2 regions of the Mediterraneibacter sp. 210702-DFI.5.30 genome follow, and region 1 is predicted to be linked to the other one. Evidence: predicted binding sites of a transcription regulator. Region 1 holds the regulator's gene; the other holds the start of a gene.

Region 1 (4,258 bases):
TCCCTCCTGACCAATGCGATTTTTCATCTGTTCCATATTATATGCAATTGCGTCCAGATTGATCCGGGCACATACTCTGTTATACTGTTTCATAATTTATCTGCACTCCTTTGCATTCTTCATTGCATCGGCCATGCCCTGAATTAGGTCTCTGGCTAATACGCTGTAACTTCCTTTGCTCTTTTTCGCTTCATCTCCACCACAGGCATGTAGGAAAACTCCCACAGTAGTGGCTTCAAATGGTGCCATATGCTGTGCAAGAAGTCCTGCAATCGTTCCGGCGAGAACGTCTCCGGAACCACCTTTTGCCATAGAGTTATTACCAGCGAGATTTACAAATCTCTGCCGATTTGTCTGTGCGACAACAGTACGACTGTCTTTTAACACACAGATTATGGATGATTTTGTATCCGGTCCGGATTGTTTTATGATCTGATCAAGTGCCTGGAAGCGATCTTCCATGATCGTATCAATACTCCATCCGGTCAGCCTTGACATTTCTTTCATATGTGGAGTTAAAATCACAGGTGCACAACATTGATTTAATAACTCTATATTCCTGCTCAGTAAATTAAGTCCATCGGCATCTATGACACATGGACAAGATACATTTTTCAATACATTTTTCAATATCTTTTCGGAAATCTGTCCCATTCCAAGTCCACAGCCAATACAAACCACATCAGCCCAGTCAAGAAGATGAGACAGTTGACTGTCATCATAAGAATCATAGCAGGATATGATTGCCTCCGGAAGAAGTTCCTGCAGTGCCAGACGGTTTTCACTTGCTGTATAAATCTGTACTAGACCGGCACCAACTGTATAGGCAGCACAGGCAGAAAGAAATGCAGCACCAGCCATCCCGGGACTTCCGGTGATCATAAGAACTTTTCCATAACTTCCCTTGTGCGAATTCATCATTCTCGAAGGAAGAAGTTTTTCAAGATCATTTTTGTCAAAGGTATAACAAACATCCAGGCGATTCGAAAAATATTTCGGATCAATTCCAATCGCAACCGGAATGCTCTCTCCTGCATACGACTTGCCAGGGAAAAGCTCACAGCCTAATTTTACACATGCCATACATACTGTAAGGTCGGCTCGAAATGCTGTCCCAAGAATCTTTCCTGTTGCAGCACAGATTCCGGATGGAATATCAACAGCAACTTTTTCTGCATCCTGAAGATTCATCCAGTCAATCACATCTTTATAATGTTCTGTGATTTCACGGCAGAGTCCAACACCAAATACAGCATCAATTATTACAGTATATTCTTCATCCGGGAATTCTGTGAATACAGAAATCCCCATATTTTCTACAATCTGTTTCTGACATCGACATTCTTCACTTAAAGAAGCTTCTTTCCCTGCAAATAGTACATCTGCATGCTTTCCCTGTTCGGTTAAGAGCCTTGCTACTGCAAATCCGTCGCCACCATTGTTGCCGCTTCCACAAACAATCAGACTTTTTTCTGTGGAAATATTTTTCTTATGCATTGTCTCGACAATCTGAAGTGCTGCACGTTCCATAAGTACAAGGGATGGAATCCCAATTTCATGAATTGTGTGTGCATCAGCTTCACTCATCTGCTTCCCATTTGGAAGATATCTCATGCTTATCGCCTGACCTTTCTAACATTATTAATTCCTTTTAACATGAACAGATGCTGCGAAACCTCCTTTTGTCAGTTGGTCCCACAGCATCCTTGCAGCTTTGCTAGATTCTATTCTTTATCCTGCTGACAAAGGTTGTAAGATAACTTCATCAGTGTGTCAGATAAATGTACGTTCTCAACGACCACATCCTTTGGAAGGGAAAGGTCTGTATGTGCAAAATTCCAAATTCCCTTCACACCGTTATCTACCAGAATATCAGCCACTTCAATTGCTTTTGATTTTGGAAGTGTCAGTGCAGCAATTTCAATGTCATTATTCTTAAGAAAATCTTCCAGTTCATCAACCATACGCACAGGAATCCCCCTGATCGTTACGCCTTCCAGTCGAGGATTCACATCGAAAAGACTTTTCAGAATAAATCCGCTTCTTTCGAAGGAAGCATAGTTTGCCAGTGCCTGTCCTAAATTACCGGCACCAATGATAATAAAATTATGACATCTATCCAATCCTAAGATCTTTCCAATCTCTGTATAAAGATATTTCACATTGTATCCGTACCCCTGCTGGCCGAATCCACCGAAATTATTCAGATCCTGACGTATCTGTGAAGCCGTTACATGCATCTTCTTACTCAAGTCACTGGATGAAATTCTCTCTACGCCAGCCTCCAGCAGATCTCCCAGATATCTGTAGTACCTCGGAAGTCTGGAAATGACTGCGCGTGATATCTTTCTTTGTTCCAATTTTTAGCCCTCCACTCTTAAACTACTCTTTATTATATAAAAGAGTTAAAGTTCTGTCAAACTTTTGTTTTGCAAAAACCTTTAAAATCCATATATTTTCCTTGTATTTTCGACATTTTTCTATATAATGATAATGTTAGAAGTCAAAAAACGAGGTGAAAATATATGATACTCGCATGTCACAATATAGAAAAAGCGTTTGGGGAACGCGAAATTGTACGAGACGGCTCCTTTCATATTGAAGATCGTGAGAAAGCTGCTCTTGTCGGTGTGAACGGCGCCGGGAAATCAACAATCCTTAAGATGATCATCGGAGAAGAACCTCTTGATGGTGGAGATGTTATTCTCGCGAAAGGAAAGACACTCGGTTATCTTGCGCAGCGTCAGGATTTAAAATCCGGAAATACCATTTATGAGGAAGTAAAAAGTGCAAAGGCGGATATTTTTGCAATGGAAGCTCAGATTCGTTCCATTGAACATGAACTGAAGCATCTGGAGGGTGAGGAATTGCAGAGCCGCCTGGAGACCTACAATCGTCTACAGTCTGAATTTGATGCAAGAAACGGTTATGCCTGTGAAAGTGAGATTACAGGTGTATTAAAGGGACTTGGGTTTACGGAAGACGATTTTAATAAACAGACAGATACACTTTCAGGAGGTCAGAAGACCCGTGTTTCTCTCGGAAAATTACTGCTTACAAGTCCGGATATCCTCCTGCTTGATGAGCCGACAAACCACCTGGATCTGAATTCCATTGCCTGGCTGGAAACATATCTGATCAATTATTCCGGAGCGGTATTTATCGTCTCCCATGACCGTTATTTCCTGAATCGTGTTGTCACAAAAGTTGTTGAGATTGACAATGCACAGGTTCGCATGTACCTTGGAAATTATAAAGATTATGCAATGAAAAAACAGCAGATCCGAGATGCACAGCTGAAAGAATACATGAATCAGCAGCGTGAGATCAAACATCAGCAGGCTGTTATTGATAAATTAAAGTCTTTCAATCGTGAAAAATCAATCAAACGTGCAGAGAGTCGTGAGAAAATGCTTGACAGGATTACGCCATTGGACAAACCGGTTGACAGTACGAAAGAAATGCATTTTACGCTGGAACCATCGCAGATCAGCGGAAATGATGTTCTTACAGTGGAACATCTCTCAAAGCAATTTGACAGTCAGGTTCTCTTCAGTGATATCAGTTTTGAAATCAAACGTGGCGAACATGTCGCTGTGATTGGTGATAACGGAACCGGAAAGACAACACTTTTAAAGATCATTAATCAGGTTATCGCAGCGGATCAGGGCGAATTCACACTTGGATCCAAAGTGACGATTGGTTATTACGACCAGGAACATCACGTACTTCATGATGATAAGACCATTTTTGATGAGATTTCTGATGACTATCCTGATCTTACCAATACACAGATCAGAAATACACTCGCTGCATTCCAGTTTACCGGAGATGAAGTGTTCAAAGAAATTCATACGTTAAGCGGTGGAGAAAAAGGCCGCGTATCACTTGCCAAACTTATGCTTTCGGAAGCAAATTTTCTAATCCTTGATGAGCCAACCAACCATCTGGATATTACTTCCAAAGAAATTCTGGAAGAAGCATTAAATAACTACAGCGGAACGATACTTTATGTATCCCATGACCGTTATTTTATCAATCAGACCGCCTCCCGGATCCTTGAACTGGTGAATCAGACATTTGTTAATTACATCGGAAACTACGATTATTATCTGGAGAAAAAAGAAGCACTGACACTTGCTTATGCTTCTGGAAATGAAACAAATGCAGAAAATGTATCCAATTCAGGCAATTCTGCTGCATCCACTCCTGCTTCGGATTCAAAATTAAGCTGGCAGGAACAGAAGGAACAGCAGGC
Region 2 (4,258 bases), on a different contig from region 1:
ATTAAGCCCATAAGGAGGGTCTGTGTAGTGTTTGATTTTAATAAACCGAATATTGAAATTACAGATGTTTCAGATGACAAGAAATACGGAAGATTTGTCGTAGAACCGCTGGAGAGAGGATACGGAACTACGCTTGGTAACGCGCTGAGAAGAATTATGCTTTCTTCCCTGCCGGGAGCAGCAATCAGTTCTGTGAAAATCGACGGTGTACTGCACGAGTTCAGTTCCATCCCGGGTGTTAAAGAAGATGTGACAGAGATCATCATGAACTTGAAATCTCTGGCTATCAAGAACACATCTGAGTCTGATGAAGTGAAGACAGCTTATATCGAGTTCGAAGGAGAAGGCGTTGTAACAGGTGCTGATATCCAGTGTGACTCTGATATTGAGATTGTAAACCCGGAGCAGGTAATTGCTACATTAAGCGGTGGCAAAGACAGCAAGCTTTATATGGAACTTACAATCACAAAAGGAAGAGGATATGTAAGCTCAGATAAGAATAAGACAGAAGATATGCCAATCGGTGTTCTTCCGATCGATTCTATCTACACACCGATCGATCGTGTCAACCTGACAGTTCAGGATACACGTGTAGGTCAGGTTACAGATTATGACAAACTGACACTTGATGTCTGGACAAAAGGTACAATGGCTCCTGATGAGGCTGTTAGCCTTGCAGCAAAAGTGTTAAGTGAGCATCTGAAACTCTTCATCGACCTGTCAGAGGTAGCTCAGCAGGCAGAAGTTATGATTGAGAAAGAGGATGACGAGAAAGAAAAAGTTCTTGAGATGAGCATTGATGAACTTGAGCTTTCTGTTCGTTCTTACAATTGTCTGAAGAGAGCCGGAATCAACACAGTTGAAGAGCTCACAAACAAGACTCCGGAAGACATGATGAAGGTTCGTAACCTTGGTCGTAAGTCTCTCGAAGAAGTTCTTGCAAAACTGAAAGAACTCAATCTGGAACTGAACCACGGAGAAGAATAATATTCTATATCCGTACTATGATAAATTATCAGGACACTTATGTCCTGCACAGGCTGTGATTACAGTTTTGTGAATTGCAGCCCGCTGAAGATTGAATATCCTGGTGGTAAGCCCGAAGAGCACAGCAGGAGCATTTGATTAGTAAGCCCGAAGATGCATAACCAAATGTTAATTAATGGAGGAAATTTGAAATGGCAAAGTATAGAAAACTTGGCAGAACAGCAAGCCAGAGAAAAGCTTTACTTAGAAACCAGGTAACAGCACTTCTTAACAACGGAAAGATCGTTACAACAGAAGCTAAGGCAAAAGAGATCCGTAAGCAGGCAGAAAGCCTGATCGCTCTTGCTGTAAAAGAGAAAGATAACTTTGAAGAAGTTACAGTAATGGCTAAAGTAGCACGTAAAGATGCTGATGGCAAACGTGTGAAAGAAGTTGTTGACGGTAAGAAAGTTACTGTTTATGACGAAGTTGAGAAGACAATCAAAAAAGATAAGCCAAGCAGACTGCACGCTAGACGTCAGATGCTGAAAGTTCTCTTCCCTGTTAAAGAAGGCGAGAAGAGAAACATGAAAGATGTTGACATGGTTGCAAAACTCTTTGATGAGATCGCTCCAAAATATGCTGATCGTAACGGTGGTTACACAAGAATCGTAAAGATTGGTCAGCGTAAAGGTGACGCAGCTATGGAAGTTCTGATCGAGCTTGTTTAATTTGATAATATAGCTGATTTTTGACTCTCATATAGGACAGAAATGTCCTGTATGGGAGTTTTTTGCATATTAGTAAAGTGTTTTTCATAGTTAAAAATGTCAAGTGAAAATTTGCTTTTGTGAAAACTGCACAAATGATGTTAAAAAAATAACGTTAAAACTTTAACAACTGGTACATTGACAATTAATTAACGAACTAGTATACTAATACCTGTAATCGGGAAACATAAAAACAACCCGATCGGATAAAACTTGCAGGTTACGAAAACAGTGACTATAAAAATGATTTATTCAAGTACAGGAGGAATACTCAGATGGCAAAGAAAGAGGCGGCAAAAACTGTAGAGACAAAGACAGTAAACACCGGATTCATTGATAACGTTGAAGCTCTTGAAGCAAAAATGAAAGAGATGCGCGAGGCACAGAAAATCTTCGCTACATTTACACAGGAGCAGGTTGACAAAATCTTCTATGAAGCAGCTATGGCAGCAAACAAGCAGCGTATCCCGCTTGCAAGACTTGCAGTAGAAGAGACTCAGAGAGGTATTCTCGAGGATAAGGTTATCAAAAACCATTACGCAGCAGAGTATATTTACAACGCATACAAAGATACAAAGACATGTGGTGTTGTAGAAGAAGATAAGGCATTTGGAATCAAAAAGATCGCAGAGCCAATCGGACTTGTTGCAGCAGTTATCCCTACAACAAACCCGACATCAACAGCAATTTTCAAAACACTGATCTGCTTAAAGACAAGAAATGCAATCATCATCAGCCCACATCCGGCTGCTAAAGCATCTACAATCGCAGCAGCTAAAGTTGTTCTTGATGCAGCAGTGAAAGCAGGAGCTCCGGAAGGAATCATCGGTTGGATCGATGCTCCATCACTGGAACTTACAAACACAGTAATGAGAGATGCAGATATCATCCTTGCAACAGGTGGTCCTGGAATGGTTAAAGCAGCTTACTCTTCAGGAAAGCCGGCACTCGGAGTTGGAGCTGGTAACACACCGGTTATCATCGACGATACAGCAGATGTAAGAATGGCAGTTAACTCAATCATCCACTCTAAGACATTTGATAATGGTATGATCTGTGCGTCTGAGCAGTCTGTAACAGTACTTGAAAGCGTATATGAGGAAGTTAAGAAAGAATTCCAGTACAGAGGATGCTACTTCCTGAAACCAGGTGAGGAGCTTGACAAAGTTCGTAAGACAATCATCATCAACGGTGCACTGAACAGCAAGATCCCAGGAAAATCAGCTTATGAAATCGCTCAGATGGCAGGCGTTGATGTACCGAAGAATACAAAAATCCTGATCGGAGAAGTTGAATCTGTAGATATTTCAGAAGAATTTGCACATGAGAAATTATCACCGGTACTTGGTATGTACAAAGCTAAAACATTTGATGAGGCTCTTGAGAAAGCAGCTCAGCTTGTAGCAGACGGTGGATATGGACATACATCTTCACTCTACGTACATCCGGCAGAGACAGAGAAGATTGCAAAACATGCAGCAGCAATGAAGACTTGCCGTGTACTGATCAACACACCTTCTTCTCACGGTGGAATCGGAGACCTTTATAACTTCAAGATGGCTCCGTCCCTTACACTTGGATGTGGATCATGGGGTGGAAACTCTGTATCAGAGAACGTAGGAGTAAAACATCTGCTTAACATCAAGACAGTTGCAGAGAGGAGAGAAAATATGCTGTGGTTCAGAACACCTGAGAAAGTTTACTTCAAGAAAGGTTCTATGCCGGTTGCACTGGATGAGCTTGGAACAGTAATGCATAAGAAGAAAGCATTTATCGTAACAGACTCCTTCCTTTACAAGAACGGATATGTAAAACCGATCGAAGATAAATTAGATGAAATGGGAATCCAGCATACATGCTTCTTCGAAGTAGCACCAGACCCGACACTTCAGTGTGCACGCAAGGGTGTTGACCAGATGAGACAGTTCGAGCCAGATACAATCATCGCTCTTGGTGGTGGATCTGCAATGGACGCAGGTAAGATCATGTGGATCATGTATGAGCATCCGGAAGCAAACTTCGAAGATATGGCTATGGACTTCATGGACATCCGTAAGAGAGTATTTACATTCCCTAAGATGGGAGAGAAAGCTTACTTCATAGCTATCCCAACATCTTCAGGAACAGGTTCTGAGGTAACACCATTCGCAATCATCACAGACGCTGACACAGGTGTTAAATGGCCAATCGCTGACTACGCTCTGCTTCCAAACATGGCAATCGTAGACGTAGACAACATGATGACACAGCCGAAGGGACTGACAAGTGCTTCAGGTATCGACGTTATGACACATGCAATCGAGGCATATGTATCTATCATGGCAACAGATTACACAGATGGTCTGGCTATGAAGGCTGTTAAGCTTGTATTCGAGAACCTTCCATCTGCATACGAGAACGGAGCAAACGATCCGAAGGCTCGTGAAGAGATGGCAAACGCTTCCTGTATGGCTGGTATGGCATTCGCAAATGCATTCCTTGGTGTTAACCACTCCATGGCTCATAAGCTTGGTGCTTTCCAC

Evidence for each region. Region 1 encodes Rex, which represses fermentation and respiration genes when NADH is low (regulators of the CRP and FNR family bind a similar motif). Its sites were predicted from a motif close to ATTGTTAANTANTTAACAAT; they were not measured.
Region 2: a site for Rex is predicted at 1,874-1,893, ahead of adhE (bifunctional acetaldehyde-CoA/alcohol dehydrogenase). Genes of this name have one in related genera too.

What each region holds. Positions count from the first base shown of each region.
Region 1 is NZ_JAJCME010000006.1:192,499-196,756, forward strand. It holds gene alr (alanine racemase) at 1-93, opposite strand, end outside; gene LI126_RS08615 (NAD(P)H-hydrate dehydratase) at 97-1,614, opposite strand; gene LI126_RS08620 (redox-sensing transcriptional repressor Rex) at 1,725-2,360, opposite strand; gene abc-f (ribosomal protection-like ABC-F family protein) at 2,526-4,258, shown strand, end outside.
Region 2 is NZ_JAJCME010000002.1:192,665-196,922, reverse strand. It holds gene LI126_RS02870 (DNA-directed RNA polymerase subunit alpha) at 28-987, shown strand; gene LI126_RS02865 (bL17 family ribosomal protein) at 1,179-1,697, shown strand; gene adhE (bifunctional acetaldehyde-CoA/alcohol dehydrogenase) at 2,012-4,258, shown strand, end outside.